One region of the Streptomyces sp. NPDC050422 genome, then DNA from elsewhere that is predicted to be linked to it. Evidence: predicted binding sites of a transcription regulator. Region 1 holds the regulator's gene; the other holds the start of a gene.
The links. The regulator HrcA, encoded in region 1, represses chaperone genes, less so after heat shock. The targets are predictions, from matches to a motif close to TTNGCACTCNGNNNNNCNGAGTGCNAA.
Positions count from the first base shown of each region.

Region 2: groL (chaperonin GroEL) is a predicted target of HrcA. The motif match lies at 1,630-1,656, and genes of this name have one in related genera.

Region 1 is NZ_JBITIE010000003.1:94,840-98,249, forward strand. Features, by position in the region: gene ACIBJG_RS05010 (DUF3097 domain-containing protein) at 1-384, opposite strand, end outside; gene ACIBJG_RS05015 (MBL fold metallo-hydrolase) at 410-1,141, opposite strand; gene hrcA (heat-inducible transcriptional repressor HrcA) at 1,327-2,343, shown strand; gene dnaJ (molecular chaperone DnaJ) at 2,344-3,410, shown strand, end outside.
Region 2 is NZ_JBITIE010000014.1:54,563-57,972, reverse strand. Features, by position in the region: gene thrC (threonine synthase) at 1-479, shown strand, start outside; gene ACIBJG_RS22710 (MoaD/ThiS family protein) at 514-792, shown strand; gene ACIBJG_RS22705 (cold-shock protein) at 1,238-1,444, shown strand; gene groL (chaperonin GroEL) at 1,817-3,410, shown strand, end outside.

The sequences.
Region 1 (3,410 bases):
GACCCGCTCCACCAGCTCGGCGTCGTGCCGGCCCTCCACGTAGATCCGCCCGGCCCGCGCCACCCGGGCCCGCGCCCCGGGAACGGCCAGCGAGCCGGAGGCCGTACGGGCGGGGCGGGCCGGGCCGCCCGCCGACGGGCGCACCAGCGTGACGACCCGGCCCTCCAGCAGGAAGCCGCGCGGCGCCATGGGGAAGACCCGGTGCTTGCCGAAGCGGTCCTCCAGGGTCACCGTCGGGCCCTCGGCCGTCTTCTCGCACCGGATCACCGCACCGCAGAAACCGGTGACGGCCTCTTCCACGACCAGGTCGGGATCGGCGGGCACCTCGGGAGCGGGGGCGGACTTCTTCCACGGCGGGGTCAGGTCCGGCTGGTAGCTGCGCATCGGACGACGATAAGCGGCGAGCGGGTTACGACACGCCGAACCGGGCGGTCAACTGATCGCGCTGAGCCCTCACGAACGCTGCGTCCACCACCGCCCCGTGCCCCGGCACGTACAACGCGTCCTCGCCGCCCAGCTCCAGCAGCCGGTCCAGCGCCGCCGGCCAGCGCGAGGGAAAGGCGTCCGGGCCGGCCTGCGGCTCGCCGGACTCCTCGACCAGGTCACCGCAGAACACGATCGGGGGCGAGCCGCAGACGCCGGGGACCAGCACCGCCAGATCATGGCCGCTGTGCCCCGGACCCGCGTTCACGAGCAGCACCTCACGCCCGCCGCCCAGATCGAGTGTCCACTCGCCGCACACCTCGTGATGCGGCGCCACCAGCACATCCGCCGACTCGGCCGCGTCGTGCTCGGGCAGACCGTGCCGCACCGCGTCCGCGTGCAGCTCGTCCGCCCCGCGCCGCAGCAGATCCGCCAGACCGGCCGCGCCGTACACCTGCGCCCCGGCGAAGGCGGCCGTGCCCAGCACATGATCGAAATGGGGGTGGCTGAGTGCGATATGCGTCACCCTCGCACCGAGCAGCGACTGGGCCTCGGCGCGCACCCGGACCGCTTCACGCAGTGACGACCCGGTGTCGCAGAGCAGCACTCCGTCCGTCCCCGCCACCAGGGCGACCGTCGCATCCCACACCGGAAGGCGTCGTCGGCCCACTCCGTGTCCGAGTCGCTCCCAGCCGGACTCTTCCCAAGAGGCGTCCATACGACGACGCTATCGGCAACGACCTGCACAGTCTCGCGGTAGCGTGGCCGGTCGCCCTTGCTAGGGGGCCACCCCGTCGCCGTACACTGGCCGGGGCATTGCTGGCACTCATACGCACAGAGTGCCAGGGCAAGACCCGGGAACGGCCCGAGAACCACCGAGGTACACAGCTGGAGGTGTGCGCGATGCTCAGCGAACGCAGACTCGAAGTGCTGCGCGCCATCGTCCAGGACTATGTCGGCACCGAGGAGCCCGTCGGCTCCAAGGCGCTCACGGAGCGGCACAAGCTGGGCGTCTCCCCGGCCACCGTCCGCAACGACATGGCGGTGCTGGAGGACGAGGGCTTCATCGCCCAGCCGCACACCAGCGCGGGACGCATCCCGACGGACAAGGGCTACCGGCTCTTCGTCGACAAGCTCGCGGGCGTCAAGCCCCTGTCGTCGCCGGAGCGCCGTGCCATTCAGAATTTCCTCGACGGCGCGGTCGACCTCGACGATGTCGTGGGACGGACCGTACGGCTGCTCGCGCAGCTGACCCGGCAGGTCGCCGTCGTGCAGTACCCCTCGCTGACCCGCTCGACGGTGCGGCACGTGGAACTGCTGTCCCTGGCACCCGCCCGGCTGATGCTCGTGCTGATCACGGACACCGGCCGGGTCGAACAGCGGCTGGTCGACTGCCCCGCGCCGTTCGGTGAGACCTCTCTCGCCGATCTGCGGGCGCGGCTCAACAGCCGGGTCGTGGGACGCCGCTTCGCGGACGTCCCGCAGCTGGTGCAGGACCTGCCGGAATCCTTCGAGAGCGAGGACCGGGGAACCGTGTCCACCGTGCTCTCGATTCTCCTCGAATGCCTCGTCGAGGAGACGGAGGAGCGGCTGATGATCGGCGGCACCTCCAACCTCACCCGCTTCGGGCACGACTTCCCTGTGATGATCCGGCCGGTGCTGGAGGCATTGGAGGAGCAGGTCGTGCTGCTGAAGCTGCTCGGCGAGGCCAAGGACTCGGGCATGACCGTACGTATCGGGCACGAGAACGCCCACGAGGGGCTCAACTCCACGTCCGTCGTCGCGGTCGGCTACGGTTCGGGCGACGAGGCAGTCGCCAAACTCGGCGTGGTCGGACCGACCCGCATGGACTACCCCGGAACGATGGGAGCGGTACGCGCAGTGGCACGTTACGTCGGACAGATCCTGGCGGAGTCGTAAGTGGCCACGGACTACTACGCCGTACTCGGCGTGCGCCGCGACGCTTCGCAGGACGAGATCAAGAAGGCCTTCCGGAGGCTCGCGCGCGAGCTGCACCCGGATGTGAACCCCGATCCGAAGACCCAGGAGCGGTTCAAGGAGATCAACGCCGCTTACGAGGTGTTGTCGGACGCTCAGAAGAAACAGGTCTACGACCTCGGCGGCGACCCGCTGTCCGCCTCCGGAGGCGGTGGCGCGGGCGGATTCGGACAGGGTGGCTTCGGCAACTTCTCCGACATCATGGACGCGTTCTTCGGCACGGCGTCGCAGCGCGGACCCCGTTCGCGCACCCGCCGCGGCCAGGACGCCATGATCCGGCTGGAGATCGACCTGGCCGAGTCGGCCTTCGGCACGACCAAGGACATCCAGGTCGACACGGCCGTCGTCTGTACGACCTGCAGTGGCGAGGGCGCCGCGCCCGGCACCTCCGCCCAGACCTGTGACATGTGCCGCGGTCGCGGCGAGGTCTCCCAGGTCACCCGGTCGTTCCTCGGCCAGGTCATGACCTCGCGGCCCTGCCCGCAGTGCCAGGGCTTCGGTACGGTCGTGCCGACCCCGTGCCCGGAGTGCGCCGGTGACGGCCGCATCCGCTCGCGGCGCACGCTCACCGTGAAGATCCCCGCAGGTGTCGACAACGGCACCCGCATCCAGCTCGCGGGCGAGGGCGAGGTCGGCCCCGGCGGCGGCCCGGCCGGTGATCTCTACGTCGAGATCCACGAGCTGCCGCACGCCGTGTTCCAGCGGCGCGGCGACGATCTGCACTGCACAGTCACCATCCCCATGACGGCGGCGGCCCTCGGCACCAAGGTGCCGCTGGAGACGCTCGACGGACTGGAGGAGGTCGACATCCGGCCGGGCACCCAGTCCGGCCAGTCCGTCCCGCTGCACGGGCGCGGCATCACGCACCTGCGGGGCGGTGGGCGCGGCGACCTGATCGTGCACGTCGAGGTGATGACCCCGACGAAGATGGACTCGGAGCAGGAACGTCTGCTGCGCGAGCTGTCGAAGCTGCGCGGCGAGGAGCGGCC
Region 2 (3,410 bases), on a different contig from region 1:
TGATCAAGCTCGGCCTGGTCGAGGACAAGCCGTACAAGATCTTCGGTGCCCAGGCCGAGGGCTGCTCCCCGGTCTCCGCCGCCTTCAAGGCCGGTCACGACGTGGTCCGCCCGCAGAAGCCGAACACGATCGCCAAGTCCCTGGCGATCGGCAACCCGGCCGACGGCCCGTACGTCCTGGACATCGCCCGCCGCACCGGTGGCGCCGTCGAGGACGTCAACGACGAGCAGGTCGTCGACGCGATCAAGTTGCTGGCGCGCACCGAGGGCATCTTCGCCGAGACCGCGGGCGGGGTGACGGTCGGCGTGACGAAGAAGCTGATCGACGCCGGCCTGCTGGACCCGGCGCTCACCACCGTCGTCCTGAACACCGGAGACGGCCTCAAGACGCTGGACGCGGTGGCCGCCACCTCGCAGGCGACCGCGACGATCCGCCCGAGCCTGGACGCCTTCCGCGAAGCCGGCCTCGGCACCAGCTGACCACTCACCCGAGACTTCAGGAAGGGCACCCACCATGAGCGTCAAGGTCCGTATCCCCACCATCCTCCGCACCTACACGGGCGGCCAGGCCGAGGTCCCGGCCGAGGGCACGACCCTCTCCCAGGTCATCCAGTCCCTGGAGAAGGACCACCCGGGCATCGCCGCCCGCGTACTGGACGACCAGGGCAAGCTGCGCCGCTTCGTGAACGTGTACGTCAACGACGACGATGTGCGCTTCGAGGGCGGCCTGGACGCGGCCACCCCGGACGGCGCCGGTATCTCGATCATCCCGGCCGTCGCCGGCGGCTGCTGAGCCGCGGCCCGGGCCCTTCGAGGCCGCCGGGCCGACTTCACAGCGTGACCACGATTGCCCCCTCCGCGAGAGAAGCGGAGGGGGCAATTCTGCATGGTTGAGCGCGGTACAGTGAGGGAAGCCCCCTTCGCTGCCCGTGCCCCCCGCATATGAGAATGCGCCTGGCCACGACAAGATGCAGCCAAAGTACGTGAGCTCCTTGCGCCATAAGTCGCCTTTGCCTGGCCTGACTTGCCCTGGAATCTCATGAATCCCTCACATTCGGGCGATCGGTGCTGCCCAGAATTCTCGTCCGATTGACCTGTTGCAGAGGGCAGTTGGGCAGATACATTCGGCCGCGGTCGACGCGTTCCGGCGCACGCACCCTCTCCTGTCGGAGGGTGAGTTCTGACCCGGGTCCGCGAAGTGCGGTCCCGTGCAAGGGCCAGTAATAGGGGAGTTAGGCATGGCTCAGGGCACCGTCAAGTGGTTCAACGCGGAGAAGGGGTACGGCTTCATCGCGGTCGACGGTGGTGCGGATGTTTTCGTCCACTACAGCGCGATCCAGATGGACGGGTACCGCACCCTCGAAGAGGGTCAGCGAGTTGAATTCGAGATCTCGCAGGGCCAGAAGGGGCCCCAGGCGGACATGGTCAAGCTCGCCGTCGGCTGAGCCCGTCGGCCGCGACACAGTCGGCCAACGACACTACTCACGCACGGAGGGCCCGTACCCCTGAGGTACGGGCCCTCCGCGCGTCCCGGGCCACTTCCGCGCACCCCTCGCCGCTGTCCACGCTCCGAGGAGGACGCTTGCGCCCACCGGTCGCCCGACCACCTCCCCTCAAGGAGCCTTCGGCGCTTGCACTCGACGGGGTCGAGTGCTAATTATTGGTTAGCACTCTCTGGGTGAGAGTGACAGAAACTTGGACCGGGCCGGTGAGGCCCGCAGGTCTCCGGGGCAAGGAACCGGCAGACAGGCAGGCCGTCCGTCGCGGGCGCCTCTCGGTCCGGAGAAATCCACCCCTGTCCGGGAGGACCACTTCATATGGCCAAGATCATCGCCTTCGACGAGGAGGCCCGGCGCGGTCTTGAGCGCGGCATGAACCAGCTCGCCGACGCCGTCAAGGTCACCCTCGGCCCCAAGGGCCGCAACGTCGTCCTTGAGAAGAAGTGGGGCGCCCCCACGATCACCAACGATGGTGTTTCCATCGCCAAGGAGATCGAGCTGGAGGACCCGTACGAGAAGATCGGTGCGGAGCTGGTCAAGGAGGTCGCCAAGAAGACGGACGACGTCGCCGGCGACGGTACGACCACCGCCACCGTTCTGGCTCAGGCGCTCGTCCGCGAAGGCCTTCGCAACGTGGCCGCGGGTGCGAACCCGATGGCTCTCAAGCGGGGCATCGAGAAGGCCGTCGAGGCCGTCTCCGCCGCCCTCCTGGAGCAGGCCAAGGACGTGGAGACCAAGGAGCAGATCGCTTCGACGGCCTCCATCTCCGCCGCCGACACCCAGATCGGCGAGCTCATCGCCGAGGCCATGGACAAGGTCGGCAAGGAAGGCGTCATCACGGTCGAGGAGTCCCAGACCTTCGGTCTGGAGCTCGAGCTCACCGAGGGCATGCGCTTCGACAAGGGCTACATCTCGGCGTACTTCGCCACGGACATGGAGCGCATGGAGTCGTCCCTGGACGACCCGTACATCCTGATCGTGAACTCGAAGATCAGCAACGTGAAGGACCTCCTTCCGCTGCTCGAGAAGGTCATGCAGTCCGGCAAGCCGCTGCTGATCATCGCCGAGGACGTCGAGGGCGAGGCCCTGTCGACCCTGGTCGTCAACAAGATCCGTGGCACCTTCAAGTCCGTCGCCGTCAAGGCTCCGGGCTTCGGTGACCGCCGCAAGGCCATGCTCGGCGACATCGCCATCCTCACCGGTGGCACCGTCATCTCCGAGGAGGTCGGCCTCAAGCTGGAGAACGCCGGTCTCGACCTGCTCGGCCGCGCCCGCAAGGTCGTCATCACCAAGGACGAGACGACGATCGTCGACGGCTCCGGTGACAGCGACCAGGTCCAGGGTCGCGTCAACCAGATCCGTGCCGAGATCGAGAACTCCGACTCGGACTACGACCGCGAGAAGCTCCAGGAGCGCCTCGCGAAGCTGGCCGGCGGCGTGGCCGTCATCAAGGCCGGTGCCGCGACCGAGGTCGAGCTCAAGGAGCGCAAGCACCGCATCGAGGACGCGGTGCGCAACGCCAAGGCCGCCGTCGAGGAGGGCATCGTCGCCGGTGGTGGCGTGGCTCTGCTCCAGGCCTCGGCCGTCTTCGAGAAGCTCGAGCTCACGGGTGACGAGGCGACCGGCGCCAACGCCGTCAAGCTGGCGCTGGAGGCCCCGCTCAAGCAGATCGCCGTCAACGGTGGTCTCGAGGGTGGCGTCGTCGTCGAGAAGGTGCGCAACCTGCCGATCGGTCACGGCCTCAACGCCGCGACCGGCGAGTACGTCGACATGATCGCCGAGGGCATTCTCGACCCGGCGAAGGTCACGCGCTCCGCCCTGCAGAACGCCGCGTCCATCGCCGCGCTCTTCCTCACCACCGAGGCCGTCATCGCCGACAAGCCGGAGAAGGCCGCTGCCGGCGGCGCTCCGG